Streptomyces sp. 2114.4: one gene and its partner. Each later gene encodes a partner of the first gene's protein in a complex. Links are inferred from orthologs where the notes say so. Each region holds a gene or a part of one and is shown in the gene's direction. Other genes may lie near its edges. The genes, in order: secY and secG.

Region 1 (14,815 bases):
CCGTACATCGTTGTCGCCCTGAACAAGGCCGACATGGTGGACGACGAGGAGATCCTGGAGCTCGTCGAGCTCGAGGTCCGTGAGCTCCTCTCCGAGTACGAGTTCCCCGGCGACGACGTTCCGGTCGTCAAGGTCTCGGCGCTCAAGGCGCTCGAGGGCGACAAGGAGTGGGGCGACTCCGTCCTCAAGCTCATGGCCGCCGTCGACGAGGCGATCCCGCAGCCCGAGCGTGACGTCGACAAGCCGTTCCTGATGCCGATCGAGGACGTCTTCACGATCACCGGCCGTGGCACCGTTGTCACCGGTCGTATCGAGCGTGGTGTCCTCAAGGTCAACGAGACCGTCGACATCATCGGCATCAAGACCGAGAAGACCACCACCACGGTCACCGGTATCGAGATGTTCCGGAAGCTTCTCGACGAGGGCCAGGCCGGTGAGAACGTCGGTCTGCTGCTTCGCGGTATCAAGCGCGAGGACGTCGAGCGCGGCCAGGTCATCATCAAGCCGGGCTCGGTCACGCCGCACACCTCGTTCGAGGCCCAGGCGTACATCCTGTCGAAGGACGAGGGTGGCCGTCACACCCCCTTCTTCAACAACTACCGCCCGCAGTTCTACTTCCGTACCACGGACGTGACCGGCGTCGTGACCCTCCCCGAGGGCACCGAGATGGTCATGCCGGGCGACAACACCGAGATGTCGGTCGAGCTGATCCAGCCGGTCGCCATGGAGGAGGGCCTGAAGTTCGCCATCCGTGAGGGTGGCCGGACCGTCGGCGCCGGCCAGGTCACCAAGATCAACAAGTAATTCCGTTGATCCGGTTGATCCGGTCGTAGCTCCCCGGAGCTCACAAGGAGCCCCGCTCACCGTCAGGTGGGCGGGGCTCCTTGGCGTTCGGGTCGGGGTCTTCGGTGGGTCAGGAGAGGTATTCCTCGATGGGCTGAAGGCGCACCGTGTACAGGTGGGAAAATGCTTCGTGCATTCCTGTTCCTGCGTAGTAGGCGCCGGTGTGGTGCAGTTAGTACATCCGATTATCGGGGTCCATTGCCACGAGCCCGTTCTGGATTCTTTCCCACCCAATGGGAAATACTGGCTGTCGCGTATCGTCCATGGTGTCGGAGATCTGCTCGGCCGTATCGCTGCAGAATCTTGCGCAGGCGTTGAAGCGGTCTGTGTGCCCGGCGGCAGGGAAGAAGGGCACGTCGAGGGGCCCGTACGAGCGCAGGACGTCCTCCGCTTCCGGGAAGAGTCTGGCCTGGCAACCGTGTGCTGTCAGGTCGGCAAATGGCGAACTCCGCTAATTCCCGGACCCTTTCGGATGCGTCGCGAGCGGGGTGCCATCCGGCGTCAGCAAAGAGTTGATCGATCTCTGCCCGTGTCGGCGCGATCGGCATGTCCGGGCCCCTTCGTGCTGCGGATATTCTGTTTCGCCGGTAGCGGCGACCGACTGCGTTATTCCGTGACGAGGGGGACGGCTAACGGATCGCGGAACACGGAAGCGTTACCGCCGGCCCGATGAGCCGCCATCCGCTGCGTGCAGCCCACGGGCCGCCGGTGTGAAGTGAGTCAGGGTGGTGGCGGCCCTGGTTCCCGCCGCTCCGTTGGCCCGCCGCGGCCGAGGGGGCACCCGCTCAGCCCGGCGGTCGGGTAGTGTCTCCCGCTTCAGTTGGCCAGTGCCGTGGCCTGTATGGCACACTGTCCAGGTTGCTCGGTTGAGTGCCGATGCTGCGCGCCTCCCGCCGGGAGGACCGGAAGCGAGTCCCAGGTATTCGTCGTCCCTTCTCAGGGTCGGAAATACGGGAATCTTCCGGGAAGCGTCAGCGGGGTGCCTCGGCCAGGCGCCCGGTGGGTGTCCTACCCCCACGCATTCCTTCCAGAGGGATCCTCCTTGTGGGGATTTACCGGAAGGCGCGCGACACGCCCGACCGCGGGGGTCGGAGGTAGGGCGGTGCTCCTCACGGAGCACAGCACATCGGGTCCCAGAGCGTTTACGAGAGACAGGACTACGAAGTAGCCATGGCGGGACAGAAGATCCGCATCCGGCTCAAGGCCTACGACCACGAGGTCATCGACTCCTCGGCGAAGAAGATCGTCGAGACGGTGACCCGTACTGGTGCGTCGGTCGCGGGCCCGGTGCCGCTGCCCACTGAAAAGAACGTGTACTGCGTCATCAAGTCGCCGCACAAGTACAAGGACTCGCGCGAGCACTTCGAGATGCGCACGCACAAGCGCCTGATCGACATCCTCGACCCGACGCCCAAGACCGTTGACTCGCTGATGCGCCTGGACCTTCCGGCCGGCGTTGACATCGAGATCAAGCTCTGAGAGGCGCGGAAGAGATGGCTAAGCAGATCAAGGGCATCCTGGGCGAGAAGCTCGGCATGACCCAGGTCTGGGACGAGAACAACCGTGTCGTCCCGGTGACCGTGGTGAAGGCCGGCCCCTGTGTCGTTACCCAGGTGCGCACCAATGACCAGGACGGTTACGACTCCGTCCAGATCGCCTTCGGCGAGATCGACCCGCGCAAGGTGAACAAGCCCCTCAAGGGCCACTTCGCGAAGGCCGACGTCACCCCCCGTCGTCACCTCGTCGAGGTCCGTACCGCCGACGCCGGCGAGTACACCCTCGGCCAGGAGCTGACCGCTGAGACCTTCGAGTCCGGCGTCAAGGTGGACGTGACCGGCAAGAGCAAGGGCAAGGGCTTCGCCGGTGTCATGAAGCGTCACGGCTTCCATGGCGGCAAGGCCTCCCACGGTGCCCACCGCGTGCACCGTAAGCCTGGCTCCATCGGTGGCTGTGCCACCCCGGGCCGCGTGTTCAAGGGCATGCGGATGGCCGGCCGTATGGGCAATGAGCGGGTCACCACCCAGAACCTGACCGTCCATGCCGTTGACGCGGAGAAGGGCCTGCTGCTCATCAAGGGCGCAGTTCCTGGTCCGAACGGCGGCCTCGTCCTGGTCCGTACCGCGGCCAAGGGGGCCTGAGGTAACCGATGAGCACCATTGACATCCTTTCGCCGGCAGGCGACAAGGCCGGTAGCGTCGAGCTCCCCACGGAGATCTTCGACGCCAAGGTCAGCGTTCCGCTGATCCACCAGGTCGTTGTCGCGCAGCTGGCCGCGGCCCGTCAGGGCACGCACAAGACCAAGACTCGCGGCGAGGTCCGCGGCGGTGGCAAGAAGCCGTACCGCCAGAAGGGCACCGGCCGTGCGCGTCAGGGTTCGACCCGCGCGCCGCAGTTCGCCGGCGGTGGCATCGTCCACGGCCCCGTGCCGCGTGACTACAGCCAGCGGACCCCGAAGAAGATGAAGGCCGCCGCCCTGCGCGGTGCCCTCACCGACCGGGCCCGCAACAGCCGCATCCACGTCGTTTCCGGCGTGGTCGAGGGCGACATCTCCACCAAGGCCGCCAAGACTCTCCTCGGCAAGGTCAGCGAGCGCAAGAACGTGCTCCTGGTCGCCGAGCGCAGCGACGAGGCCGCGTGGCTGTCCGCCCGCAACCTGCCCCAGGTTCACATCCTGGAGCCGGGCCAGCTGAACACGTACGACGTGCTCGTCTCCGACGACGTGGTCTTCACCAAGGCCGCTTTCGAGTCCTTCGTGTCTGGCCCCAAGGCCGCTGAGACCGAAGGGAGCGACGCCTGATGACTGAGGCCGTCGTCACCAGCAAGACCTTCTCGGACCCGCGTGACGTGCTCGTCAAGCCGGTTGTCTCGGAGAAGAGCTACGCCCTGCTGGACGAGAACAAGTACACGTTCATCGTCGCGCCGGGCGCGAACAAGACCCAGATCAAGCAGGCCGTCGAGGCGGTCTTCTCGGTCAAGGTCACCGGGGTCAACACGATCAACCGGCAGGGCAAGCGCAAGCGCACCCGCACCGGTTACGGCAAGCGTGCGAACACCAAGCGCGCCATCGTGACCCTCGCCGAGGGCGACCGTATCGACATCTTCGGCGGCCCGGTCTCCTAACGGAGTCCGAGTCGTCCGGAATCGGACGAGGACTGAGAAATGGGTATCCGCAAGTACAAGCCGACGACCCCGGGCCGTCGTGGCTCCAGCGTCGCCGACTTTGTCGAGATCACGCGGTCCACGCCGGAGAAGTCGCTGGTCCGCCCGCTGCACAGCAAGGGCGGCCGTAACAACGCCGGTCGTGTGACCGTTCGCCACCAGGGCGGTGGCCACAAGCGCGCCTACCGAGTGATCGACTTCCGTCGTCACGACAAGGACGGCGTGCCGGCCAAGGTCGCGCACATCGAGTACGACCCGAACCGCACCGCGCGCATCGCGCTCCTGCACTACGCAGACGGCGAGAAGCGCTACATCATCGCGCCCCGTGGCCTGGTCCAGGGTGCTCGGATTGAGAACGGCGCTGGCGCCGACATCAAGCCGGGCAACAACCTGCCGCTGCGTCACATCCCCGTGGGTACGACGATCCACGCGATCGAGCTGCGTCCGGGCGGCGGTGCGAAGTTCGCCCGCTCGGCCGGTGCCTCCGTGCAGCTGCTGGCGAAGGAGGGCCGCATGGCTCACCTTCGTATGCCGTCCGGTGAGATCCGCCTGGTCGACGTGCGCTGCCGCGCCACCGTCGGCGAGGTCGGCAACGCCGAGCAGTCGAACATCAACTGGGGTAAGGCCGGCCGCATGCGCTGGAAGGGCGTCCGCCCGACCGTGCGTGGTGTCGTGATGAACCCCGTCGACCACCCGCACGGTGGTGGTGAAGGCAAGACTTCCGGTGGTCGCCACCCGGTCTCGCCGTGGGGTCAGAAGGAGGGTCGTACTCGTTCGCCGAAGAAGGCGAGCAACAAGTACATCGTCCGCCGCCGCAAGACGAACAAGAAGCGCTAGGAGCGGGTTTAGATGCCGCGCAGTCTCAAGAAGGGGCCCTTCGTCGACGACCACCTTTCCAAGAAGGTGGATGTTCAGAACGATGCCGGCACCAAGAACGTCATCAAGACCTGGTCCCGCCGCTCGATGATCGTCCCGGCCATGCTCGGCCACACGATCGCGGTGCACGACGGCCGCAAGCACGTCCCGGTGTTCGTCACCGAGTCGATGGTCGGCCACAAGCTCGGCGAGTTTGCGCCGACCCGCACCTTCCGCGGCCACGAGAAGGACGACCGCAAGTCGCGGCGTCGTTGATCGGCGGAGTGCGAAGACTATGACTGACACCGAAGGGACAACCATGGAAGCCAGGGCCCAGGCGCGGTACATCCGCGTCACGCCCATGAAGGCCCGCCGCGTGGTGGACCTTATCCGTGGCATGAATGCCACGGAGGCTCAGGCGGTCCTGCGTTTCGCCCCGCAGGCCGCGAGCGTGCCGGTGGGCAAGGTGCTGGACAGCGCCATTGCCAACGCCGCGCACAACTACGACCACACCGACGCCGGCAGCCTCGTCATCTCCGAGGCGTACGTCGACGAGGGCCCGACCCTGAAGCGGTTCCGTCCGCGCGCCCAGGGCCGTGCCTACCGGATCCGCAAGCGGACCAGCCACATCACCGTGGTCGTCAGCAGCAAGGAAGGAACCCGGTAATGGGCCAGAAGGTTAACCCGCACGGGTTCCGGCTCGGCATCACCACCGACTTCAAGTCGCGGTGGTACGCCGACAAGCTGTACAAGGACTACGTCAAGGAAGACGTCGCCATTCGTCGCATGATGACGAAGGGCATGGAGCGCGCCGGTATCTCCAAGGTGGAGATCGAGCGCACCCGTGAGCGCGTCCGCGTTGACATCCACACCGCTCGTCCGGGCATCGTCATCGGCCGCCGCGGCGCCGAGGCGGACCGCATCCGCGGCGAGCTGGAGAAGCTGACCGGCAAGCAGGTCCAGCTGAACATCCTCGAGGTCAAGAACCCCGAGACCGATGCTCAGCTCGTGGCCCAGGCCGTCGCCGAGCAGCTGTCCTCCCGCGTCTCCTTCCGTCGCGCCATGCGTAAGAGCATGCAGTCGACGATGAAGGCCGGCGCCAAGGGCATCAAGATCCAGTGTGGTGGCCGTCTCGGCGGCGCCGAGATGTCCCGCTCGGAGTTCTACCGCGAGGGCCGTGTGCCCCTGCACACGCTCCGTGCGAACGTCGACTACGGCTTCTTCGAGGCCAAGACCACCTTCGGCCGCATCGGCGTGAAGGTCTGGATCTACAAGGGCGACGTCAAGAACATCGCCGAGGTGCGTGCCGAGAACGCTGCCGCCCGTGCGGGTAACCGCCCGGCTCGCGGTGGCGGCAACGACCGCCCGCGCCGCGGTGGCGAGCGTGGCGGCCGCGGTGGCCGCAAGCCGCAGCAGCAGGCCGCCGCTGCCGAGGCCCCCAAGGCCGAGGCCGCAGCCGCTGCTCCGGCGGAGACCCCCGGAACGGAGGCCTGACCGACATGCTGATCCCTCGCAGGGTCAAGCACCGCAAGCAGCACCACCCGAAGCGCAGCGGTATGGCCAAGGGTGGCACCGAGCTGGCCTTCGGTGAGTACGGCATCCAGGCCGTCACCCCGGCTTACGTGACGAACCGTCAGATCGAGTCCGCTCGTATCGCGATGACCCGTCACATCAAGCGTGGCGGCAAGGTCTGGATCAACATTTACCCGGACCGCCCGCTCACGAAGAAGCCGGCCGAAACCCGCATGGGTTCCGGTAAGGGTTCTCCGGAGTGGTGGGTCGCGAACGTCAAGCCCGGTCGGGTGATGTTCGAGCTGTCCTTCCCGAACGAAAAGGTTGCCAAGGAGGCGCTGACCCGCGCCGCCCACAAGCTTCCGATGAAGTGCCGCATCGTGCGGCGCGAGGCAGGTGAGTCGTGATGGCGGCCGGTACCAAGGCGACCGAGCTGCGCGAGCTGAATGACGAGGACCTCGTCGGCAAGCTTCGTGAGGCCAAGGAGGAGCTGTTCAACCTCCGCTTCCAGGCGGCGACCGGACAGCTCGAGAACCACGGTCGGCTCAAGTCCGTCCGTAAGGACATCGCCCGGATCTACACCCTGATGCGTGAGCGCGAGCTGGGCATCGAGACGGTGGAGAGCGCCTGATGAGCGAGAAGAATGTGACTGAGACGAACGAGCGCGGTTTCCGCAAGACCCGTGAGGGTCTCGTCGTCAGCGACAAGATGGACAAGACCGTCGTCGTCGCCGTCGAGGACCGCGTCAAGCACGCGCTGTACGGCAAGGTCATCCGCCGTACCAACAAGCTCAAGGCGCACGACGAGCAGAACGCTGCCGGCGTCGGCGACCGCGTCCTCCTGATGGAGACCCGGCCGCTGTCCGCCACCAAGCGCTGGCGCATCGTCGAGATCCTCGAGAAGGCCAAGTAATCCCTCCTAGGGGGACCCCCTAGGAACAGTTCCGCCAGGCTCGGCAGGGGCTTCGTCTCGTACGAGGCGGCGCCCCTGCCGGGAACCGGCAGACACACAGGAGATAGACGTGATCCAGCAGGAGTCGCGACTGCGGGTCGCCGACAACACTGGTGCGAAGGAGATCCTTTGCATCCGTGTTCTCGGTGGTTCCGGTCGCCGCTACGCGGGCATCGGTGACGTCATCGTCGCCACCGTGAAGGATGCGATCCCCGGTGGCAACGTGAAGAAGGGTGACGTCATCAAGGCGGTCATCGTTCGGACCGTCAAGGAGCGCCGCCGTCCGGACGGCTCGTACATCCGCTTCGACGAGAACGCGGCCGTCATCCTCAAGAACGATGGCGACCCCCGCGGCACCCGCATCTTCGGCCCCGTGGGCCGGGAGCTGCGCGAGAAGAAGTTCATGAAGATCATCTCGCTCGCGCCGGAGGTGCTGTAACCGATGAAGATCAAGAAGGGCGACCTGGTCCAGGTCATCACCGGTAAGGACAAGGGCAAGCAGGGCAAGGTCATCCAGGCCTTCCCCCGCGAGGACCGTGTCCTGGTCGAGGGTGTCAACCGGGTCAAGAAGCACACCAAGGCCGGACAGACCGCTCGTGGTTCGAAGACCGGCGGCATTGTGACGACCGAGGCCCCTGTCCACGTGAGCAACGTTCAGCTCGTCGTGGAGAAGGACGGCAACAAGGTCGTCACCCGCGTCGGATACCGCTTCGACGACGAGGGCAACAAGATCCGCGTTGCCAAGCGGACCGGTGAGGACATCTGATGACTGCCACCACCAACGCGCCGCGTCTCAAGACGCGCTACCGCGAAGAGATCGCCGGGAAGCTGAAGGACGAGTTCTCGCTCGAGAACGTCATGCAGATCCCCGGTCTGACCAAGATCGTGGTCAACATGGGTGTGGGCGACGCCGCCCGCGACTCCAAGCTGATCGAGGGCGCCATCCGCGACCTCACCACGATCACCGGACAGAAGCCGGCCGTCACCAAGGCCCGTAAGTCCATCGCGCAGTTCAAGCTGCGTGAGGGCCAGCCGATCGGTGCCCACGTCACCCTCCGCGGTGACCGCATGTGGGAGTTCCTGGACCGCCTGCTGTCGCTGGCGCTGCCGCGCATCCGCGACTTCCGTGGTCTGTCCCCGAAGCAGTTCGACGGTCGGGGCAACTACACCTTCGGTCTCACGGAGCAGGTCATGTTCCACGAGATCGACCAGGACAAGATCGACCGGACGCGGGGCATGGACATCACCGTGGTCACCACGGCGTCCAACGACGATGAGGGCCGCGCCCTGCTTCGTCACCTCGGCTTCCCGTTCAAGGAGAACTGACCGTGGCGAAGAAGGCTCTGATCGCTAAGGCGGCTCGTAAGCCGAAGTTTGCTGTCCGCGCGTACACGCGTTGCCAGCGCTGCGGCCGTCCGCACTCCGTCTACCGCAAGTTCGGCCTGTGCCGCGTGTGCCTTCGTGAGATGGCTCACCGTGGCGAGCTGCCGGGCGTGACCAAGAGCTCCTGGTAATCCCCTAGTTGGGATGACCAGAAGCTCTCGGTAAGCATTCGGCCGGCGGGCGCCCGCCCCCCTTTTCCCGTAGGGTAGAAGGGTTTGGGCGCCCCGCCGCCCGAGACCGACCGCGGGCCGAGCCCGCATAAAGTCGCTTACTACGCCGTAGGTCCCCGCGCCGCACCCGTCCCGACTCTGATCGGGGAGAGGGATGGCGCACATAGGAAACCCCGGCGAGAGAGGCCGAAGGCCAATTCATGACCATGACTGATCCCATCGCAGACATGCTGACCCGTCTGCGGAACGCGAACTCGGCATACCACGACACCGTCGTGATGCCGCACAGCAAGATCAAGTCGCACATCGCGGAGATCCTCCAGCAGGAGGGCTACATCACCGGCTGGCGCGTCGAGGACGCCGAGGTTGGCAAGAACCTCGTCCTCGAGCTGAAGTTCGGCCCGAACCGCGAGCGCTCGATCGCCGGCATCAAGCGGATCTCGAAGCCGGGCCTGCGGGTCTACGCAAAGTCCACCAACCTGCCGAAGGTCCTCGGCGGCCTGGGCGTGGCGATCATCTCCACGTCCCACGGTCTCCTGACCGGTCAGCAGGCCAGCAAGAAGGGCGTGGGTGGGGAAGTCCTCGCCTACGTCTGGTAACCAGGGAACGGAGGAATAGCTAATGTCGCGTATTGGCAAGCTGCCCATCCAGGTTCCCGCTGGTGTGGACGTCACCATCGATGGCCGTACGGTCGCGGTGAAGGGCCCCAAGGGTTCTCTCTCGCACACCGTCGCGGCGCCCATCGAGGTCGCCAAGGGTGAGGACGGTCTGATCACCGTCTCGCGCCCGAACGACGAGCGTCAGAACAAGGCCCTGCACGGCCTGTCCCGCACGCTGGTGGCGAACATGATCACCGGCGTGACCCAGGGCTTCAGCAAGGCGCTCGAGATCAGCGGTGTCGGTTACCGCGTCCAGGCGAAGGGCTCCAACCTGGAGTTCTCCCTGGGCTACAGCCACCCGATCCTGATCGAGGCCCCCGAGGGCATCTCCTTCAAGGTCGAGTCCCCGACCAAGCTCAGCGTCGAGGGCATCGACAAGCAGAAGGTCGGCGAGGTTGCGGCGAACATCCGCAAGCTGCGCAAGCCTGACCCGTACAAGGCCAAGGGCGTCAAGTACGCCGGCGAGGTCATCCGCCGCAAGGTCGGAAAGGCTGGTAAGTAAGCCATGGCATACGGTGTGAAGATCGCCAAGGGCGACGCTTACAAGCGGGCCGCCGCGAAGCGGCGCCACATCCGCATCCGTAAGCGGATTTCGGGTACCCCGGAGCGCCCGCGTCTGGTGGTGACGCGGTCCAACCGTGGCATCACCGCTCAGGTCATCGACGACATCGCGGGCCACACGCTGGCCTCGGCGTCGAGCCTGGACGCGTCGATCCGTGGTGGCGAGGGCGACAAGAGCGCTCAGGCCAAGCAGGTCGGTTCCCTGGTCGCCGAGCGTGCCAAGGCCGCCGGTGTCGAGGCCGTCGTGTTCGACCGTGGTGGCAAGCAGTACGCCGGGCGGATTGCCGCTCTGGCCGACGCCGCCCGCGAAGCCGGGCTGAAGTTCTAAGCCCCGGTTCCGGAGCTAGCGGACGTAACAGAGAGAGGTAAATCCAATGGCTGGACCCCAGCGCCGCGGGAGCGGTGCCGGTGGCGGCGAGCGGCGGGACCGGAAGGGTCGCGACGGTGGCGCTGCCGCCGAGAAGACCGCATACGTTGAGCGCGTTGTCGCGATCAACCGTGTCGCCAAGGTTGTCAAGGGTGGCCGTCGCTTCAGCTTCACCGCGCTGGTCGTGGTGGGCGATGGTGACGGCACCGTAGGTGTCGGTTACGGCAAGGCCAAGGAAGTTCCGGCTGCCATCGCCAAGGGCGTGGAAGAGGCCAAGAAGAACTTCTTCAAGGTCCCCCGTATCCAGGGCACCATCCCTCACCCCATCCAGGGCGAGAAGGCTGCGGGCGTCGTCCTGCTCAAGCCGGCTTCCCCCGGTACCGGTGTGATCGCCGGTGGCCCCGTGCGTGCCGTTCTGGAGTGCGCGGGCATCCACGACGTGCTGAGCAAGTCGCTCGGTTCGTCGAACCCGATCAACATCGTGCACGCCACGGTGGAGGCGCTCTCGGGGCTGCAGCGTCCCGAGGAGATCGCCGCCCGTCGTGGCCTGCCGCTGGAGGACGTTGCTCCCGCCGCTCTGCTGCGGGCGCGTGCCGGGGTGACCGCGTAATGGCGCACCTCAAGATCACGCAGACGAAGTCCTTCATCGGTAGCAAGCAGAACCACCGCGACACCCTCCGTTCGCTGGGCCTCAAGCGGCTCAACGACGTGGTTGTCAAGGAGGACCGCCCCGAGTTCCGCGGCATGGTGCACACCGTCCGCCACCTCGTGACGGTTGAGGAGGTCGACTGACATGGCGGAGAACAACCCGCTGAAGGTCCACAACCTCCGGCCCGCCCCGGGTGCCAAGACCGCCAAGACCCGTGTCGGTCGTGGTGAGGCGTCCAAGGGTAAGACCGCTGGTCGTGGTACCAAGGGCACGAAGGCCCGTTACCAGGTTCCGGAGCGCTTCGAGGGTGGGCAGATGCCCCTCCACATGCGCCTCCCGAAGCTGAAGGGCTTCAAGAACCCCGCCCACAAGCAGTTCCAGGTCGTGAACCTGGACAAGCTGGCCGCGCTCTACCCGCAGGGTGGCGAGGTCACGGTGACCGACCTGGTCGCCAAGGGCGCGGTGCGCAAGAACGAGCTCGTCAAGGTGCTCGGCACCGGCGAGATCTCCGTGGCGCTGCAGGTGACGGTTGACGCCGTTTCCGGCTCCGCCAAGGAGAAGATCGCCGCCGCCGGCGGCACCGTCACCGAACTCATCTGAGTTCGCTGACTCAACTGACCGGGGATGCCCATCGTTTGGGGCATCCCCGGTTGGTCGTTCCACGGGGGTATGGTCGCCGGTAAGGTGGGATGGACTGTTGTTTTCCGGGCTCTGGCCCGGACCCCCGCCGCGCGGGCCGTGTCCGCGCGGTTTTTGCCCGCTCCGTATTCGTCGATCCTCAAGACCGTCACCTCTCGCACTCAAGGCGGGAGGCGCAGGAGGCACCGTGCTCACCGCGTTCGCCCGAGCGTTCAAGACGCCCGACCTGCGCAAGAAGCTGCTGTTCACATTGGGCATCATCGTGCTCTACCGGATCGGCGCACACGTCCCGGTCCCCGGGGTCAACTATGCGAACGTCGAGACCTGCATGAAGCAGGCCGGCGGGAGCAGCGGGTTGTTCGCCCTGGTGAACATGTTCAGCGGTGGTGCGCTGCTGCAGATCACGATCTTCGCGCTGGGGATCATGCCGTACATCACGGCGAGCATCATCCTCCAGCTGCTGACCGTGGTGATCCCGCGACTGGAAGCCCTCAAGAAGGAGGGCCAGTCCGGACAGGCGAAGATCACCCAGTACACCCGCTACCTGACCGTGGCGCTCGCCATCCTGCAGGGCACCGGCCTGGTGGCCACGGCCCGCAGCGGTGCGCTCTTCCAGAGCTGCCCGGTCGCCAGCGAGATCGTCCCCAGCGACTCGATCTTCACCACGATCACCATGGTCATCACGATGACCGCCGGCACCGGTCTGATCATGTGGCTCGGTGAGCTCGTCACCGACCGCGGTATCGGCAACGGCATGTCGATCCTGATGTTCATCTCCATCGCGGCCGGCTTCCCGGGCGCCCTGTGGCAGATCAAGCTCACCGGCAAGCTGGCCGACGGCTGGATCGAGTTCTTCGCGGTGATCGCGGTCGGCCTGGCGATGGTCGCCCTGGTGGTCTTCGTCGAGCAGGCCCAGCGGCGCATCCCGGTGCAGTACGCGAAGCGGATGATCGGCCGCCGGTCCTATGGCGGTACGTCCACGTACATCCCGCTCAAGGTGAACCAGGCGGGTGTGATTCCCGTCATCTTCGCGTCATCGCTGCTCTACATTCCAGCCCTCATCGCACAGTTCAGCGGGTCGAAGGCGGCATGGGCGACGTGGATCGCCACCAACTTCACCAAGGGAAATCACCCGGTTTACATCGTTACGTACTTCCTGCTGATCGTGTTCTTCGCCTTCTTCTACGTCGCCATCAGCTTCAACCCCGAAGAAGTTGCCGACAACATGAAGAAGTATGGTGGCTTCATCCCGGGTATCCGGGCTGGTCGCCCGACGGCCGAGTACCTCAGCTACGTGCTCAACCGGATCACGTGGCCGGGCTCGCTGTACCTGGGGCTGATCGCGCTCGTACCAACAGTGGCGTTGGTGCTTTTCAACGCGAACCAGAACTTCCCGTTCGGCGGGACGAGCATCCTGATCATCGTGGGTGTGGGTCTGGAGACCGTGAAGCAGATCGAGAGCCAGCTTCAGCAGCGCAACTACGAAGGGTTCCTCCGCTGATGCGAATCGTCCTCGTCGGACCCCCGGGGGCCGGCAAGGGTACGCAGGCTGCGTACCTTGCCAAGAACCTCGAGATCCCGCACATCTCCACGGGGGACCTGTTCCGCGCCAACATCAGCCAGGGCACGCCCCTCGGCCGCGAGGCGAAGTCGTACATGGACGCCGGCAACCTGGTGCCCGACTCGGTCACCATTGCGATGGCCGAGGACCGTATGGAGCAGGCCGACGCGGCAGGCGGTTTCCTCCTGGACGGCTTCCCGCGCAACCTTGGCCAGGCCAAGGCGCTGGACGAGTACCTCAAGGACAAGAACCTCAAGCTGGACGCCGTCTTGGACCTGGAGGTCCCGGAGGACGAGGTCGTCAAGCGGATCGCCGGCCGGCGCATCTGCCGCAACGACTCCAGCCACGTCTTCCACGCGGAGTACAACAAGCCGAAGGCCGAGGGCGTCTGTGACGTCTGCGGCGGCGAGCTGTACCAGCGGGACGACGACCGCGAGGAGACCGTCCGCAAGCGGCTCGAGGTCTACCACACCGAGACCGAGCCGATCATCGACTACTACAAGGACCAGGACCTGGTCGTCACCATCCCCGCCATGGGGAAGGTCGACGAGGTCACCCGGCGCTCCATGGCGGCCCTGCCGTCGCGGGACGCGTAGCAGCACACGGTCTCCGATACGGCCGCGGTGCCCGCAAGGGCTACCGCGGCCGTATCGTGTACGGGGCGGTCGTCACGGCCGCCGGATATGCGTTGCAGTCGGTTCAGGAAGGCGCCAGCCGTCATGGTGGAGATCAAGACCCCCGAGCAGATCGCGAAGATGCGCGAGGCGGGGCTGGTGGTCGCCGCCATTCACGCGGCGACCCGCGAGGCCGCGGTGCCCGGCGCCACGACCAAGGACCTGGACGACGCGGCACGCAAGGTGCTCGCCGAGCACGGAGCGAAGTCGAACTTCCTCGGTTACGGCGGCTTCCCCGCGACGATCTGCACCTCGGTCAACGATGTCGTGGTCCACGGCATCCCCGACACCGAGACGGTGCTGCAGAACGGCGACATCATCTCCATCGACTGCGGCGCGATCATCGACGGCTGGCACGGCGACGCGGCGTACACCGCCTTCGTCGGCTCCGGCCACTCCGCGGAGCTGGTCGAGCTGAGCCGGGTCACCGAGGAGTCGATGTGGGCCGGTATCGCGGCGGTCGCCAAGGGCAACCGGCTGGTCGACATCTCCAAGGCGATCGAGGGCTACATCCGCCGCCAGCCGCGCCCCGCCGGCGGTAAGTACGGCATCGTCGAGGACTACGGCGGCCACGGCATCGGCTCGCAGATGCACATGGACCCGCACCTGCTGAACTACGTCGACCGCAAGCGCGGCCGCGGCCCCAAGCTGGTGCCCGGCTTCTGCATCGCCATCGAGCCGATGGTCAATCTCGGCACGGCCAAGACGCACGTCCTCGACGACGACTGGACGGTCAAGTCGAACGACGGCAGCTGGTCCTCGCACTGGGAGCACTCGGTCGCGCTGACCGAGGACGGCCCGCTGGTGCTGACCGCGCCGGACGGCGGCAAGG
Region 2 (14,784 bases), 1.6 Mb from region 1 along the record:
GGGGCGCGGCCGGCGGCTACGGGCCGGCGGCCGCCGCCCGGGCCGAGGACCGGGAGTCCCGCGCACCGCGTCCCGTCACGGCGGGTGCGTTCGCGGGCGAGAGCCTGCCGGTGACCGCCGCCACGAGCGTGGCGGGCGGCGCCGCCCTGCTCGCGCTGGGGCTGTCCGCCTCGGCGGCGCTGCGCAGGCGGCGCAGCTTCTGACCGGCCCGTGTGACCGGCCCGTCCGACCGCTCCGCCTGACCGTCACATGCCGTCGGTGCGGCGGCATGGGCCGCCTCCCGTCCGGTCGTGCCCCTGCGGCCCTCCGGTCTGCCGCCCGGCGCCCGCGCCGCCGGGCCGGGACCGGGGTGGCCGGGGAGCGGTGATTGTCGGTCCCGGTCAGTAGGGTGGTGTGCATGGCAGACCCCAGCAGCTATCGACCCAAGCCGGGACAGATCCCCGACTCGCCGGGGGTCTATAAGTTCCGCGACGACCACGGCCGGGTCATCTACGTCGGCAAGGCCAAGAGCCTGCGCCAGCGCCTGGCCAACTACTTCCAGGACCTGGCCGGCCTCCATCCGCGTACCCGCACGATGGTCACCACCGCGGCCTCCGTGGAGTGGACCGTCGTCTCCACCGAGGTCGAGGCGCTTCAGCTCGAATACAGCTGGATCAAGGAGTTCGACCCGCGCTTCAACGTCAAGTACCGCGACGACAAGAGCTATCCGTACCTCGCGGTGACCCTCAACGAGGAGTTCCCGCGCGCCCAGGTCATGCGCGGCGCCAAGAAGAAGGGCGTGCGCTACTTCGGTCCGTACGGCCATGCCTGGGCCATCCGCGAGACCGTCGACCTGATGCTGCGGGTCTTCCCCGTACGGACGTGCTCCGCCGGTGTCTTCAAGCGCTCCGCCCAGATCGGCCGCCCCTGTCTGCTCGGCTACATCGGCAAGTGCTCGGCACCCTGCGTCGGACGGGTCACCGCCGAAGAACACCGCGAACTCGCCGAGGAATTCTGCGACTTCATGGCCGGCCGGACCGGCGCCTACCTCCGCCGCCTGGAGCGGCAGATGCAGGAGGCCGCCGAGGAGATGGAGTACGAACGCGCCGCCCGGCTGCGTGATGACATAGGGGCGCTCAAGCGGGCCATGGAGAAGAGCGCCGTGGTGCTCGCCGACGCCACCGACGCCGATCTGATCGCCCTCGCCGAGGACGAACTCGAAGCCGCCGTCCAGATCTTCCACGTCCGCGGCGGCCGGGTACGCGGCCAGCGCGGCTGGGTGACGGACAAGGTCGAGGCCGTCACCACCAGCGGTCTCGTCGAGCACGCCCTCCAGCAGCTCTACGGCGAGGAGCGGGGCGACGCCGTCCCCAAGGAGGTCCTGGTCCCGGCGCTCCCCGAGCCCGTCGAGCCGATCGCGCAGTGGCTCTCCGAGCGCCGCGGCTCCCAGGTCTCGCTGCGCATCCCGCAGCGCGGCGACAAGAAGGACCTGATGGCCACGGTCGGCCGCAACGCCCAGCAGGCCCTGGCGCTGCACAAGACCAAGCGCGCCTCCGACCTCACCACCCGCTCCCGCGCCCTGGAGGAGATCGCCGGGGCCCTGGGCCTGGATGCGGTGCCGCTGCGCATCGAGTGCTTCGACATCTCCCACCTCCAGGGCGATGACGTGGTCGCCTCGATGGTGGTCTTCGAGGACGGTCTCGCCCGCAAGAGCGAATACCGCCGCTTCCAGATCAAGACCTTCCAGGGCCAGGACGATGTCCGGTCCATGCATGAGGTCATCGGCCGCCGCTTCAAGCGCTATCTCCAGGAGAAGCAGAAGTCCGGTGAGTGGACCCAGGAGCCGTCCGCCGACGCCCGCGTGGACGACAACGGCGTCACCGCCGGCACCGGGGCCGTGGACCGCACCGGAATCACGGACGGCACCGGGGCCACGGACACCGCAGGAGTCACGGACGGCACCGGCAGTATCACCCACAGCACCGTCACCGGCCCCGGCGCCGTCACGGCGCACCCCGACGAGCCGGAGCCGGACCCCATGGCCGGCCGCCCGACCGACGAGGACGGCCGTCCCAAACGCTTCGCCTACCCGCCCCAGCTCGTGGTCGTCGACGGCGGCGCCCCGCAGGTCGCGGCCGCCCGCCGGGCCCTGGACGAGCTCGGCATCGACGATGTCGCCGTGTGCGGCCTGGCCAAGCGCCTCGAAGAGGTCTGGCTGCCCGAGGACGACGACCCGGTCGTGCTGCCGCGCAGCAGCGAAGGCCTGTACCTCCTCCAGCGCGTCCGCGACGAGGCGCACCGCTTCGCGATCACCTACCAGCGCAGCAAGCGCGGCAAGCGGCTGAAGTCCTCACCGCTCGACGCCGTCGCCGGCCTCGGCGACACCCGCCGCCAGGCGCTCCTCAAGCACTTCGGCTCGGTGAAGAAGTTGCGGGCCGCGACCGTCGACGAGATCTGCGAGGTCCCGGGCGTCGGCCGCAAGACCGCGGAGACGGTCGCCGCGGCGCTGGCGGGAGCGGCGCCGTCCGCCCCCGCGGTGAACACCGCCACAGGAGAGATCATGGAAGATGACGGGGCCCCACCGGCCGCGTTGTCGGCAGAACGGGGGCAGGAACGATGAGTACACCGCACGAAGCGCAGGAAACCGAGAGAGACGGTGCACAGGTGAGCACGGGCACGACCGACCAGGGCGAGAGCGCCGCGATCCCCGAGTTGGTGATCATCTCCGGGATGTCCGGTGCCGGCCGCAGTACGGCCGCGAAGTGTCTGGAGGACCTCGGCTGGTTCGTCGTCGACAACATCCCGCCCGAGCTGATCGCGCCGATGGTCGAGCTGGGCGCCCGCTCGCAGGGCAATGTCGCCCGGATCGCGGTCGTCGTCGACGTCCGCGGCCGCCGCTTCTTCGCCAACCTCAAGGAGTCGCTGGCCACCCTCGACGCGCAGAACGTCAAGCGCCGCATCGTCTTCCTTGAGTCTTCCGACGAGGCCCTGGTGCGCCGCTTCGAGTCGGTGCGCCGCCCGCACCCCCTCCAGGGCGACGGACGGATCGTCGACGGCATCGTCGCCGAGCGGGATCTGCTGCGCGAGCTGCGCGGCGACGCCGACCTGGTCATCGACACCTCCAGCCTCAACGTCCACGAACTCCGCGCCAAGATGGACGCCCAGTTCGCCGGCGAAGAGGTCCCCGAGCTGCGCGCCACGGTCATGTCCTTCGGCTTCAAGTACGGCCTGCCGGTCGACGCCGACATGGTCATCGACTGCCGCTTCATCCCCAACCCGCACTGGGTCCCCGAGCTGCGCCCCTTCACCGGCCTCAACGACGAGGTCTCCAGTTACGTCTTCAGCCAGCCGGGCTCCAAGGAGTTCCTGGACGGCTACGCCGAGCTGCTGCGGATCGTGGCCGAGGGCTACCGCCGTGAGGGCAAGCGCTATGTGACCATCGCCGTGGGCTGCACGGGTGGCAAGCACCGCAGTGTGGCGATGTCCGAGAAGCTTGCCCGCCGGCTGGTCTCCGAAGGGGTGGAAACCGTCGTCGTCCACCGGGACATGGGGCGCGAGTGAGCGGGCGGGCGCCACGGCTGCGCAAGGTCCGGCGCTTCGTTCCCAGCGGCCGTATGACGAAGGGGGCCACCCCCAAGGTGGTGGCACTGGGCGGCGGCATGGGCCTGTCCGCCTCGCTGACCGCGCTGCGCCGGATCACCGGTGACCTGACCGCCGTGGTCACGGTCGCCGATGACGGTGGCTCCAGCGGGCGCCTCCGCGATGAACTGGGCGTCCTGCCACCCGGCGATCTGCGCAAGGCGCTGGCCGCGCTGTGCGGCGACGACGACTGGGGCCAGACCTGGTCCCGGGTGATCCAGCACCGCTTCACGAGCGAGGGCGAGCTGCACGACCACGCGGTCGGCAATCTGCTGATCGTCGCGCTGTGGGAACAGCTCGGCGACCATGTCCAGGCGCTCGACCTGGTCGGCAGGCTGCTCGGCGCGCACGGCCGGGTACTGCCCATGTCCGCGGTGCCCCTGGAACTCCAGGCCCAGGTCAAGGGCCATGAGGAGGGCCGGCCGGACGCGATCACCACGGTCCGCGGCCAGGCCACCGTCGCGCTCACCCGCGGCGAGGTGCAGTCCGTCCACGTGGTCCCCGAGGACCCGCCGGCCGTCCCCGAGGCGGTCGCCGCCGTACGTGACGCCGATTGGGTGGTGCTCGGACCGGGCTCCTGGTTCTCCTCCGTGATCCCGCATCTGCTGGTGCCTGAGCTGCGCGAGGCGCTGGAGGAGACCAAGGCCCGAAAAGTCCTTTCGCTCAACCTTGCGCCCCAACCGGGCGAAACCGATGGCTTCTCCCCGCAGCGTCATTTGGAGGTTTTGGCCCGACACGCCCCTAAACTCGCCTTCGACGTGGTGCTGGCCGACAAGGCCGCCGTGCCCGACATCGAAGGTCTGACGGTTGTCGCGAAGCAGCTGGTCGGCAGCGAGGTCGAGCTGGCGGCGGTCGCCGCACAAGGAGACGACGCCCGGTCGAGCGCCGGGGGAGCCCCCGACCGGCACGACCCGGAGCTGCTGGCAGCCGCGTACGACCGTATTTTTCGGATGCATGGAAGGATCGGCCCATGGCGATGACGGCAGCGGTGAAGGATGAAATCTCCCGGCTCCCCGTCACCCGGACCTGCTGCCGGAAGTCGGAGGTCTCGTCGATCCTGCGGTTCGCGGGCGGTCTGCACCTGGTCAGCGGGCGCATCGTGATCGAGGCGGAGCTGGACACGGGCATCGCCGCCCGGCGGCTGCGCAAGGACATCCTGGAGATCTTCGGGCACAGCTCCGACCTGGTGGTGATGGCCCCCGGCGGCCTGCGGCGCGGCAGCCGCTATGTCGTACGGGTCGTGGCCGGCGGTGATCAGCTGGCGCGCCAGACCGGGCTGGTCGACGGCCGCGGGCGCCCCATCCGCGGGCTGCCGCCGCAGGTGGTCTCCGGCGCGACCTGCGACGCCGAGGCGGCCTGGCGCGGCGCCTTCCTGGCCCACGGCTCGCTGACCGAGCCCGGCCGCTCCTCGTCCCTGGAGGTCACCTGCCCCGGTCCCGAGGCGGCGCTCGCCCTCGTCGGCGCCGCCCGCCGGCTCGGCATCGGCGCCAAGGCCCGTGAGGTACGCGGCGTGGACCGCGTCGTCGTCCGTGACGGTGACGCGATCGGCGCGCTGCTGACGCGGCTCGGCGCGCACGAGTCGGTGCTGGCGTGGGAGGAGCGGCGGATGCGCCGCGAGGTGCGGGCCACCGCCAACCGTCTGGCCAACTTCGACGACGCCAACCTCCGCCGCTCGGCGCGCGCCGCGGTCGCCGCGGGCGCCCGGGTCCAGCGGGCCCTGGAGATCCTGGGCGAGGAGGTCCCCGAGCACCTTGCGGCGGCCGGCCGGCTGCGCATGGAGCACAAGCAGGCGTCCCTGGAGGAGTTGGGTGCCCTCGCCGACCCGCCGCTGACCAAGGACGCCGTCGCCGGCCGGATCCGCCGGCTGCTGGCGATGGCCGACAAGCGCGCCCAGGACCTCGGCATCCCCGGCACCGAATCCAACCTCACCGAGGAACTCGCCGAAGGCATGGTGGGCTGAAAAGGAAGCCCGGTCCTGCTTCGTCTGCGCCCCCGGCGCCCGTATCGGGCGCCGGGGGCGCCTCTTTGTACAGGGGCGCTGAGGGGCGCATAACGGCGCGCGTCAGAGGGGCTGAAGGGCGCTCACTTGAGCACCTTTCGGCCTCGATGTCAATGTCACGTACGTCTCTTACAGGGGGTAGGGTCGGAGGCGGTCGGGGACATCCCATACAGCTCGCCGGTAACTGCGCCGGCGTACCAACGAGGAGATCGGTTCGTGACGATCCGCGTAGGCATTAACGGATTCGGCCGCATTGGTCGCAACTACTTCCGCGCGCTCCTGGAGCAGGGCGCGGACATCGAGATCGTCGGTGTCAACGACCTGACCGACAACGCCACCCTGGTTCACCTGCTGAAGTACGACACCATCCTGGGTCGTCTCAAGCAGCCCGTCAGCCACACCGACGACAGCATCACGGTCGGCAACCAGACCTTCAAAACGATGGCCGAGCGCGACCCGGCCAACCTCCCGTGGGCCGAGCTCGGCGCCGACATCGTCATCGAGTCGACCGGCATCTTCACCAAGAAGGCCGACGCCGAGAAGCACCTCGCGGCCGGCGCCAAGAAGGTCCTGATCTCCGCGCCCGCCAAGGACGAGGACATCACCATCGTGATGGGCGTCAACCAGGACAAGTACGACGCCGCCCAGCACCACGTCATCTCCAACGCCTCCTGCACCACCAACTGTGTGGCGCCGATGGCGAAGGTTCTCGACGAGAACTTCGGCATCGTCAAGGGCATGATGACCACGGTCCACGCCTACACCAACGACCAGCGCATCCTGGACTTCCCGCACAGCGACCTGCGCCGCGCCCGCGCCGCCGCGGAGAACATCATCCCGACCTCGACGGGTGCCGCCAAGGCCACCGCCCTGGTCCTCCCGCAGCTCAAGGGCAAGCTGGACGGCATCGCCATGCGCGTGCCCGTCCCCACCGGCTCGGTCACCGACCTGGTCCTGGAACTCGACCGCGAGGTCACCAAGGAAGAGATCAACACCGCCTTCCAGAAGGCCGCCGAGGGCCAGCTCAAGGGCATCCTCGAGTACACCGAGGACCCGATCGTCTCCTCGGACATCGTGAACTTCCCGGCCTCCTGCACCTTCGACTCCCAGCTGACCATGTCGCAGGGCAAGCAGGTCAAGGTCGTCGGCTGGTACGACAACGAGTGGGGCTACTCCAACCGCCTGGTGGACCTGACCACCTTCGTCGGCGGCCAGCTCTGATCCCTGGCTGACGCCCGGGACACCGAGATGTGGGGACGGGGCTCGTGTGACGCGATGAGGCGTCGCACGAGCCCCGTTCCGCGACCGACCGACCCATGTGATGGAGTCATTCCTCATGAAGACGATCGACGACCTCCAGGTAGCCGGTAAGCGGGTCTTTGTCCGCGCCGACCTGAACGTGCCGCTGGACGGCACCACCATCACCGACGACGGCCGGATCCGCGCCGTTGCCCCGACGATCGCCAAGCTCGTCGAGCGCGGCGCCAAGGTGATCGTCGCCTCCCACCTGGGCCGCCCCAAGGGCGCCCCGGACCCGGCCTTCTCGCTGGCCCCCGCGGCCGGGCGGCTGGGGGAAATCCTCGGGCAGGCCGTGGCGTTCGCGACCGACACGGTCGGTGAGTCCGCCGCGTCCGTGACGGCCGCGCTGGCCGACGGCCAGGTGGCCGTGCTGGAGAACCTTCGCTTCAACGCGGGCGAGACCAGCAAGGACGACGCCGAGCGCGCCGCCTTCGCCGACCGTCTCGCCGCCCTCGCGGACCTGTACGTGGGCGACGGCTTCGGTGCCGTGCACCGCAAGCACGCCTCCGTCTACGACCTGCCCCGGCGCCTTCCGCACGCCGCCGGCGATCTGATCGCCACCGAGGTGCGCGTCCTGAAGAAGCTCACCGAGGACGTCCGGCGCCCCTACGCCGTCGTGCTCGGCGGCGCCAAGGTCTCCGACAAGCTCGCCGTCATCGACCAGCTGATCGAGAAGGCCGACCGCATCCTGGTCGGCGGCGGGATGGCGTACACCTTCCTCAAGGCCAAGGGCCACGAGGTCGGCATCTCGCTGCTCCAGGAGGACCAGGTCCCGGCCTGCCTGGAGTACCTGGCGCGGGCCGAGAAGCGCGGTGTGGAGTTCGTCCTCCCCGTCGACGTGCTGGTCTCCGGCGAGTTCCCGGACCTGAAGACCAAGGCCCCGGCCCACCCCGACATCGTCGCCGCGGACGCCATCCCGGCCGACAAGGAGGGCCTGGACATCGGCCCGAAGACCCGCGAGCTCTACGCCGCGAAGCTCGCCGACGCGGCCACCGTCTTCTGGAACGGCCCGATGGGCGTCTTCGAGCACCCCGACTACGCCGGCGGCACCGAGGCCGTCGCGAAGGGGCTGCTGGACTCGGACGCCTTCACCGTCGTCGGCGGCGGTGACTCGGCCGCCGCCGTGCGCCTGCTGGGCTTCGACGAGAATGCATTCGGCCATATTTCGACCGGCGGCGGCGCCAGCCTCGAATACCTCGAAGGCAAGACGCTGCCCGGCCTCGCCGCTCTGGAGGACTGAACAACGTGACTGACCGCACCCCGCTGATGGCGGGCAACTGGAAGATGAACCTCAACCACCTCGAGGCCATCGCCCACGTCCAGAAGCTCGCCTTCGCCCTCGCCGACAAGGACTTCGACGCCGTGGAGGTCGCGGTCCTGCCGCCCTTCACCGATCTGCGTTCGGTGCAGACGCTGGTCGACGGCGACAAGCTCAAGATCAAGTACGGCGCCCAGGACATCTCCGCGCACGACTCCGGTGCCTACACCGGCGAGATCTCCGGCCCGATGCTGGCCAAGCTCAAGTGCGCGTACGTGGCGATCGGCCACAGCGAGCGCCGCCAGTACCACGGCGAGAACGAAGAGATCTGCAACGCCAAGGTCAAGGCCGCCTTCAAGCATGGCATCACCCCGATCCTGTGCGTCGGTGAGGGCCTGGACGTACGCAAGGCCGGCAACCAGGTCGCGCACACCCTCGCCCAGGTCGACGGTGGTCTGGCGGACGTCCCGGCCGAGCAGGCCGAGACGATCGTGATCGCGTACGAGCCGGTGTGGGCCATCGGCACCGGCGAGGTCGCCACCCCCGAGGACGCGCAGGAGGTCTGCGGTGCCATCCGCGGCCGCCTCGCCGAGCTGTACAGCCAGGAGCTGGCCGACAAGGTCCGCATCCAGTACGGCGGCTCGGTCAAGTCCGGCAATGTCGCCGCGATCATGGCGCAGCCCGACGTCGACGGCGCGCTGATCGGCGGCGCGGCGCTGGACGCGGACGAGTTTGTGAAGATCGTCCGCTTCCGCGACCAGTAGCAGCTATGACGAGGGGGAGCCCTCGTCGTACCCTGTCGGGGCCGGGACCGGTGCAGCAGCACCGCCCCCGGCCCCGCACCATTTGTTACCGATATCGTGATCCATACCTCCGTCCGTCAGTCCTAGAGAGTTGGTCCAGCCGTGGTCATCGGGTTCTCGATCGCCCTCATCGTCTTCAGCCTGCTGCTGATGATGCTGGTGCTCATGCACAAGGGAAAGGGCGGCGGCCTGTCCGACATGTTCGGTGGCGGCATGCAGTCCTCGGTCGGTGGCTCCTCGGTCGCCGAGCGCAACCTCGACCGCATCACCATCGTGATCGGTCTGCTGTGGTTCGCCTGCATCGTCGTGCTCGGCATCCTGATGAAGCTCGGCAACTGACAATGCGTCGGAGGCGCGGCCTATCATGAGGCAGGCGTCCTCGGACGGGTAACTCCAGCCACTGGACGCGCGTTGGGCCTTACGTAGACTGGGGCGTTCCGCAGCCCAGCTGCTGCGAGAGGCTGTGCAGCACCATGACGCAGGGAGTTACGACCGTGGCAAGTGGCAACGCGATCCGAGGAAGTCGGGTCGGGGCGGGGCCGATGGGGGAGGCCGAGCGCGGCGAGTCCGCGCCGCGCACCCGCATCTCCTTCTGGTGCTCCAACGGGCACGAGACGCAGCCCAGCTTCGCCGGCGACGCGCAGGTTCCGGACACCTGGGACTGCCCGCGCTGTGGTTTCCCGGCAGGCAAGGACCGGGACAGCCCGCCGGACCCGCCGCGCACCGAGCCCTACAAGACCCACCTCGCCTACGTCCGGGAGCGCCGCAGCGACGCCGACGGTGAGGCGATCCTCGCGGAGGCGCTTGCCAAGCTCCGCGGCGAAATCTGACGGATCAGCCAGCTCATCTCGGTCGGCCCGGCCGGAGGGGACACCTCCCCTCCGGCCGGGCCGTCCGCGTTGGTACGCGCATCTGAGGCAGCGGATGGGGAAGTTGCCCGAGGGCCGCTGTCAGTGGTCGCCCGTACCGTTTCCGTACGTGAACGATGCGGGCGACGCGGACGGGGGCGGCGGCATGACGGACAGCGGAGCGGGCACGAAGGCGGGCTCAGCGGTGGGCACGGGCGGGCCCGTCCGGGGCGGCGGCTTCGGCCGGCTGTGGGCCGCCGCCGCCGTCTCCCGTTTCGGTGACGCCCTGCGCGGCACGGCACTGCCGCTGCTCGCCTATTCCCTGACGGACGATCCCCTGCTGATCTCGCTCGTCACGGCCTGTGGCTTCGCCCCCTGGCTGCTCTTCGGGCTGCTGGGCGGTGCGGTGGCCGACCGGGTGGACCAGCGGCGGGCGATGTGGGCGGTCGATGTGCTGCGCGGGCTGCTGATGGCCGGCTTCGCGCTGGCCGTGGCGCTCGACCGGGCGGGCATCGCTCTGCTGCTCGCGCTGTCCTTCGCGCTCACCACCCTCCAGACCCTGTTCGACAACGCCGCCACGGCCCTGTTGCCCGCGGTGGTGCCCAAGGAGAAGCTGGCTGCCGCCAACGCCCGGCTGATGACTGGTCAGGAGCTGGCCGGCCGGTTCGCCGGCGGACCGCTGGCCCCGGTGCTGATCGCGCTCGGTGCCGCCCTCCCGTTCCTGGCCGACGCGGCCACCTATCTTGTCGCGGCCGTCCTCGTCGCCTCCTTGCGCACCGCCCCGCCGGCCGGGCGGCCGGCCACCGCAGGGCGCACCGTCCGGCGCGAAATCGCCGAGGGGATACGGCAGTTGTGGCGCGACCGGGTGCTGCGCGCGTTCTGTGTGTCGGTGGCGCTGGGCAATATCGGCATCGGCGCGCTGATCGCGACCCTGGTGGTGGTCGTCAAGGGCTGGCTGGGTGCCGGGGACTTCGGCTATGCCGTCGTGACCACCGGCTACGGCATCGGGATGGTGCTGGGCGGTCTCCTCGCGGACCGGACGATCGCCGCGGTCGGCGGCACCGGCCGCACCCTGCTGCTCGCCGGAGTGCTCCAGGCGGTGACCCTGGTGGGCTTCGGTACGCTGCGCTCGGTCTGGCTCGCGGCGCTGCTCCTGGGGCTGTTCGGCTTCGCCGGCATGGTGTGGAACGTCCTGGAGACCACGGCCGTGCAGCGGCGCAGCCCGGCCGGGATGCTCGGAAGGATCAGTTCCGCCTTCCGTACGGTCTCCGTCGCCGGGACACCGCTCGGCGCGCTGTGCGGCGGTGCGGCCGCCACGGCCTTCGGGCCCAACGCCCCCGCGCTGCTGGCCGCCGCCCTGCTGGCCCTGGGAGCCGTCGCGTTGACACCCGTTCTTCAGCTCCCCGACGGCGCCTCGTCCGACAGCGGACAGATACCTCCTACCGCGCCCTGATCAATTAGGTTGGGAGATGGCGGGGCCGGTACGAGATGAAGAAGGCTGATGTCCGAGATGAACGCAGAAGGCCGCAGCAGGCTCGATCAGTTGCCTGAGTGGACGGCGCTGAGCAAGCACCGGGAGCAGCTGGCGCAGGTGCAGCTGCGCGAGCTGTTCGAGCGGGACCCGGGGCGCGCCGAGCGCTACACCCTCCAGGTCGGCGATCTGCACCTGGACTACTCCAAGCATCTGGTCACCGACGAGACGCTGGGGCTGCTGCGCGACCTGGCCGCGGTGCGCGGGGTGGCCGAGCTGCGGGACGCGATGTTCCGCGGGGAGAAGATCAACATCACCGAGCGGCGTTCCGTGCTGCACGTCGCACTGCGTGCCCCCGCCTCCGAGGCCATCAAGAGCGACGGCGAGAACGTCGTCCCCGGGGTGCACCACGTCCTGACGCGGATGGGGACCTTCGCCGACCGGATCCGCTCCGGCGACTGGAAGGGTCACACCGGCAAGAGGATCAAGACCGTCGTCAACATCGGTATCGGCGGCTCGGACCTGGGCCCGGCGATGGCGTACGAGGCGCTGCGCGCCTTCACCCACCGGGACATGCAGTTCCGCTTCGTCTCCAATGTGGACGGCGCCGATCTGCACGAGGCGGTCCGCGACCTGGACCCGGCCGAGACGCTGTTCATCGTCGCCTCGAAGACCTTCACCACCATCGAGACCATCACCAACGCCACCTCCGCGCGCGACTGGCTGCTGACCGGTCTGGGAGCCGGCCAGGAGGCCGTCGCCAAGCACTTCGTGGCGGTGTCGACCAACGCAGGGAAGGTCGCGGAGTTCGGTATCGACACGGACAACATGTTCGAGTTCTGGGACTGGGTCGGCGGCCGCTACTCCTACGACTCCGCCATCGGCCTGTCGCTGATGGTCGCGATCGGCCCGGAGCGCTTCCGCGAGATGCTGGCCGGCTTCCACCTCGTCGACGAGCACTTCCGCAGCGCCCCGCCGGAGGAGAACGCCCCGCTGCTGCTGGGTCTGCTCGGCATCTGGTACGGCAACTTCTGGGACGCCCAGTCGCATGCCGTGCTGCCCTACAGCCACTACCTCTCCAAGTTCACCGCCTATCTGCAGCAGCTGGACATGGAGTCCAACGGCAAGTCCGTGGACCGCGAGGGCCACCGGGTCGGCTGGCAGACCGGCCCCGTCGTCTGGGGCACGCCCGGCACGAACGGCCAGCACGCCTACTACCAGCTGCTCCATCAGGGCACGAAGATGATCCCGGCCGACTTCATCGGCTTCGCCCGGCCGGTCGACGACCTGCAGCCGGGCCTGGTCGCCCAGCATGACCTGCTGATGGCCAACCTGTTCGCCCAGGGCCAGGCGCTGGCCTTCGGCAAGACGCCCGAGGAGGTGCGAGCCGAGGGCGTGGCCGAGGAACTGGTGCCGCACAAGACCTTCCCGGGCAACCGCCCCACCACCACCGTCCTGGCCGGTGAACTCAGCCCGTCCGTGCTGGGCCAGTTGATCGCGCTCTACGAGCACAAGGTGTTCGTCCAGGGTGCGGTCTGGAACATCGACTCCTTCGACCAGTGGGGCGTGGAGCTGGGCAAGGTCCTGGCCAAGCGCGTCGAACCGGCCCTGACGGACGGCGCGGAGGTGCCGGGCCTCGACGCCTCCACGGCCGGCCTGGTCGCCAAGTACCGGGAGCTGCGCGGGCGTTGATCGCCGGGGGCACCGGGGGTGTCGGGATCACCGACACGGCCGGGACCACCGGCAGCGCCGCCCGGTGACCACGGCAACGCCGAAGGCCCCGCACCCTTCAGGGCGCGGGGCCTTCGGTATGGGCTCCTGCTGCGGCGGCGTTCAGGCCGACGCCGGCGGGTAGAGGCCGCGCGGCAGTTGCGCCGCCGCCGCCCCGTCCAGCAGCCACAGGGTCCGGCTGCGGCCCCGTGCGCCGGCCGCCGGAGCCTGGACCTCCCCGGCGCCGGAGAGGGCGATGGCCGCGGCGTTGGCCTTGTCCTCACCGGCCGCCAGCAGCCAGACCTCCCGTGCCGCGCGGATCGCGGGCAGGGTCAGCGAGGTGCGGGTGGGCGGCGGCTTGGGGGCGCCGTGCACCCCCACCACCGTCCGCTCCTGCTCGTAGACGGCAGGCAGCTCGGGGAAGAGCGAGGCCACATGGGTGTCCGGGCCGACGCCCAGCAGCAGGACGTCGAAGGAGGGCACCGGTCCGTGGTCCTCGGGCCCTGCCACGGCGGCCAGTTCGGCCGCATACGCCTCGGCGGCGGCGTCGGCGTCCTTGCCGTACGGGCCGTCCGACGGGGGCATGGGGTGCACCCGTGCCGGGTCCAGCGGGACGCTGTCCAGCAGCACCTGCCGGGCCTGGGTGTAGTTGCGCTCCGGATCGCCGTCCGGCAGGAACCGCTCGTCGCCCCACCACAGGTCGAGCCGGGACCAGTCCACGGCGTCGCGGGCGGGCGCCTCGGCGAGGGCCGCGAGCAGCCCGTTGCCGTTGCGCCCGCCGGTCAGGACCACGGAGGCGAAGCCGCGGGCGGCCTGGGCATCCACGATCTTCGTGATCAGCCGGGCCGCCGCGGCCTTGGCCATCAGCTCCTTGTCGCGGTGGACGACGACCTGTGGAGCGCTCACTTGGCGGCTGCCTTCTTGGCTGCCTTCTTCGCCGTGGGCTTGGCCGGGGCATCCTTACCTGCCTCCGGCTCGCCGGCCGCCGGTTCGCCGGCCGCCGGCTGCCCGCCGGCGGTGTCACCCAGCCGGTCCACGCCGTACTTCAGGGCACCGGCGTAGATCTCGTCCGGGTCGAGCCGGCGCAGTTCCTCGGCCAGCAGCTCGGCGGTGTCCCGCCGCTTGAGCGCCACCGCGCGGTCGGGCTGGCCGTGTATCGAGAGCGTGGCCAGCGAACCGTCCGGGCGGTCCAGCACGATCGCACCGGTGCTGGACTCCATCCGTGCGGCCGTCAGCCCCGGGCCGTCGGACACCTTGCGGGTGACCGGGACCTGCAGCCGGTCGGCCAGCCACATGGCGAGCAGCTCGCAGCTGGGGTTGAACTCCTCGCCGGTGACCTCGGCCGAGGTCACCGTGCAGGGGGCCTGGTCGAGCGCCGCCGCCAGCATCGAGCGCCAGGGCGTGATGCGGGCCCAGGCCAGATCGGTGTCACCCGGGGTGTAGGTGTCAGCGCGCGCCGCCAGCTCCTCGATGGGCTGCTCGGCGGCGTAGGCATCGGTCACCCGGCGCTGGGCCAGCGCGCCGAGCGGGTCCTTGGCCGGGTCCAGCGGGGCGTTCACCGCCCACCAGACCACGACCGGTGCGTCCGGCAGCAGCAGCGGGAGCACCACCGACTGGGCGTGGTCGATCACATCGCCGTAGAGGCGGAGTATGACCGTCTCGCCGGTGCCGGCGTCCGTGCCGAGCCGGACCTCGGCGTCGAGGCGGGCCTTGGCGCGGTCGCGCGGCGACCGGCTGACCCGCTTGATGACGACGAGGGTGCGCGAGGGGTGCTCACG

Evidence for each region.
Region 2: the proteins of secY (region 1) and secG are in contact, whole or in part, in a crystal structure (PDB 5AWW), measured with the Thermus thermophilus proteins. The link is inferred for Streptomyces sp. 2114.4 from one-to-one orthologs. Residues at the interface, in WP_096411648.1 of Thermus thermophilus: Leu14, Gln16, Arg17, Phe20, Ile34, Pro35, Pro37, Ile72, Arg108, Arg109, Asn112, Gln113, Arg116, Ile117, Ile120, Pro145, Gly146, Trp147, Phe152, Phe155, Val156, Val159, Thr160, Val162, Ala163, Gly164, Ala166, Leu167, Trp170, Glu173; in WP_223903268.1 of Thermus thermophilus: Tyr5, Ile9, Tyr12, Leu13, Ala16, Leu19, Val20, Val23, Leu24, Gln26, Glu27, Pro28, Gln30, Gly31, Ala32, Asp34, Leu35, Met36, Gly37, Gly38, Ser39, Ala40, Asp41, Leu42, Phe43, Ala45, Arg46, Val48, Tyr53, Thr56.

The regions. Positions count from the first base shown.
Region 1 is NZ_FYEY01000001.1:3,460,336-3,475,150, reverse strand. Bases 11,095-14,092 are described here. They hold secY (preprotein translocase subunit SecY), read left to right. Parts: upstream 11,095-11,935; coding sequence 11,936-13,249; downstream 13,250-14,092. Other genes in these bases: map (type I methionyl aminopeptidase), read left to right, coding at 14,029-14,092; CFW40_RS15000 (adenylate kinase), read left to right, coding at 13,249-13,905; rplO (50S ribosomal protein L15), read left to right, coding at 11,254-11,709; rpmD (50S ribosomal protein L30), read left to right, coding at 11,095-11,252. Outside these bases: tuf (elongation factor Tu), read left to right, coding at 1-804; CFW40_RS38915 (SUKH-3 domain-containing protein), read right to left, coding at 1,016-1,273; rpsJ (30S ribosomal protein S10), read left to right, coding at 2,014-2,322; rplC (50S ribosomal protein L3), read left to right, coding at 2,337-2,981; rplD (50S ribosomal protein L4), read left to right, coding at 2,990-3,640; rplW (50S ribosomal protein L23), read left to right, coding at 3,640-3,963; rplB (50S ribosomal protein L2), read left to right, coding at 4,003-4,839; rpsS (30S ribosomal protein S19), read left to right, coding at 4,852-5,133; rplV (50S ribosomal protein L22), read left to right, coding at 5,177-5,524; rpsC (30S ribosomal protein S3), read left to right, coding at 5,524-6,351; rplP (50S ribosomal protein L16), read left to right, coding at 6,357-6,776; rpmC (50S ribosomal protein L29), read left to right, coding at 6,776-7,000; rpsQ (30S ribosomal protein S17), read left to right, coding at 7,000-7,281; rplN (50S ribosomal protein L14), read left to right, coding at 7,391-7,759; rplX (50S ribosomal protein L24), read left to right, coding at 7,763-8,086; rplE (50S ribosomal protein L5), read left to right, coding at 8,086-8,646; and 7 more genes. UniProt on the Bacillus subtilis protein: The central subunit of the protein translocation channel SecYEG. Consists of two halves formed by TMs 1-5 and 6-10.
Region 2 is NZ_FYEY01000001.1:1,824,041-1,838,824, reverse strand. Bases 7,731-10,697 are described here. They hold secG (preprotein translocase subunit SecG), read left to right. Parts: upstream 7,731-9,079; coding sequence 9,080-9,316; downstream 9,317-10,697. Other genes in these bases: CFW40_RS07995 (MFS transporter), read left to right, coding at 9,992-10,697; CFW40_RS08000 (RNA polymerase-binding protein RbpA), read left to right, coding at 9,472-9,807; tpiA (triose-phosphate isomerase), read left to right, coding at 8,162-8,938; pgk (phosphoglycerate kinase), read left to right, coding at 7,731-8,156. Also shown: CFW40_RS08045 (hypothetical protein), read left to right, coding at 1-203; excinuclease ABC subunit UvrC, read left to right, coding at 398-2,599; RNase adapter RapZ, read left to right, coding at 2,596-3,540; uridine diphosphate-N-acetylglucosamine-binding protein YvcK, read left to right, coding at 3,537-4,598; DNA-binding protein WhiA, read left to right, coding at 4,589-5,578; gap (type I glyceraldehyde-3-phosphate dehydrogenase), read left to right, coding at 5,834-6,838; more of pgk, read left to right, coding at 6,954-7,730; more of CFW40_RS07995, read left to right, coding at 10,698-11,278; pgi (glucose-6-phosphate isomerase), read left to right, coding at 11,336-12,988; pgl (6-phosphogluconolactonase), read right to left, coding at 13,130-13,912; glucose-6-phosphate dehydrogenase assembly protein OpcA, read right to left, coding at 13,909-14,784. UniProt on the Bacillus subtilis protein: Involved in protein export. Participates in an early event of protein translocation.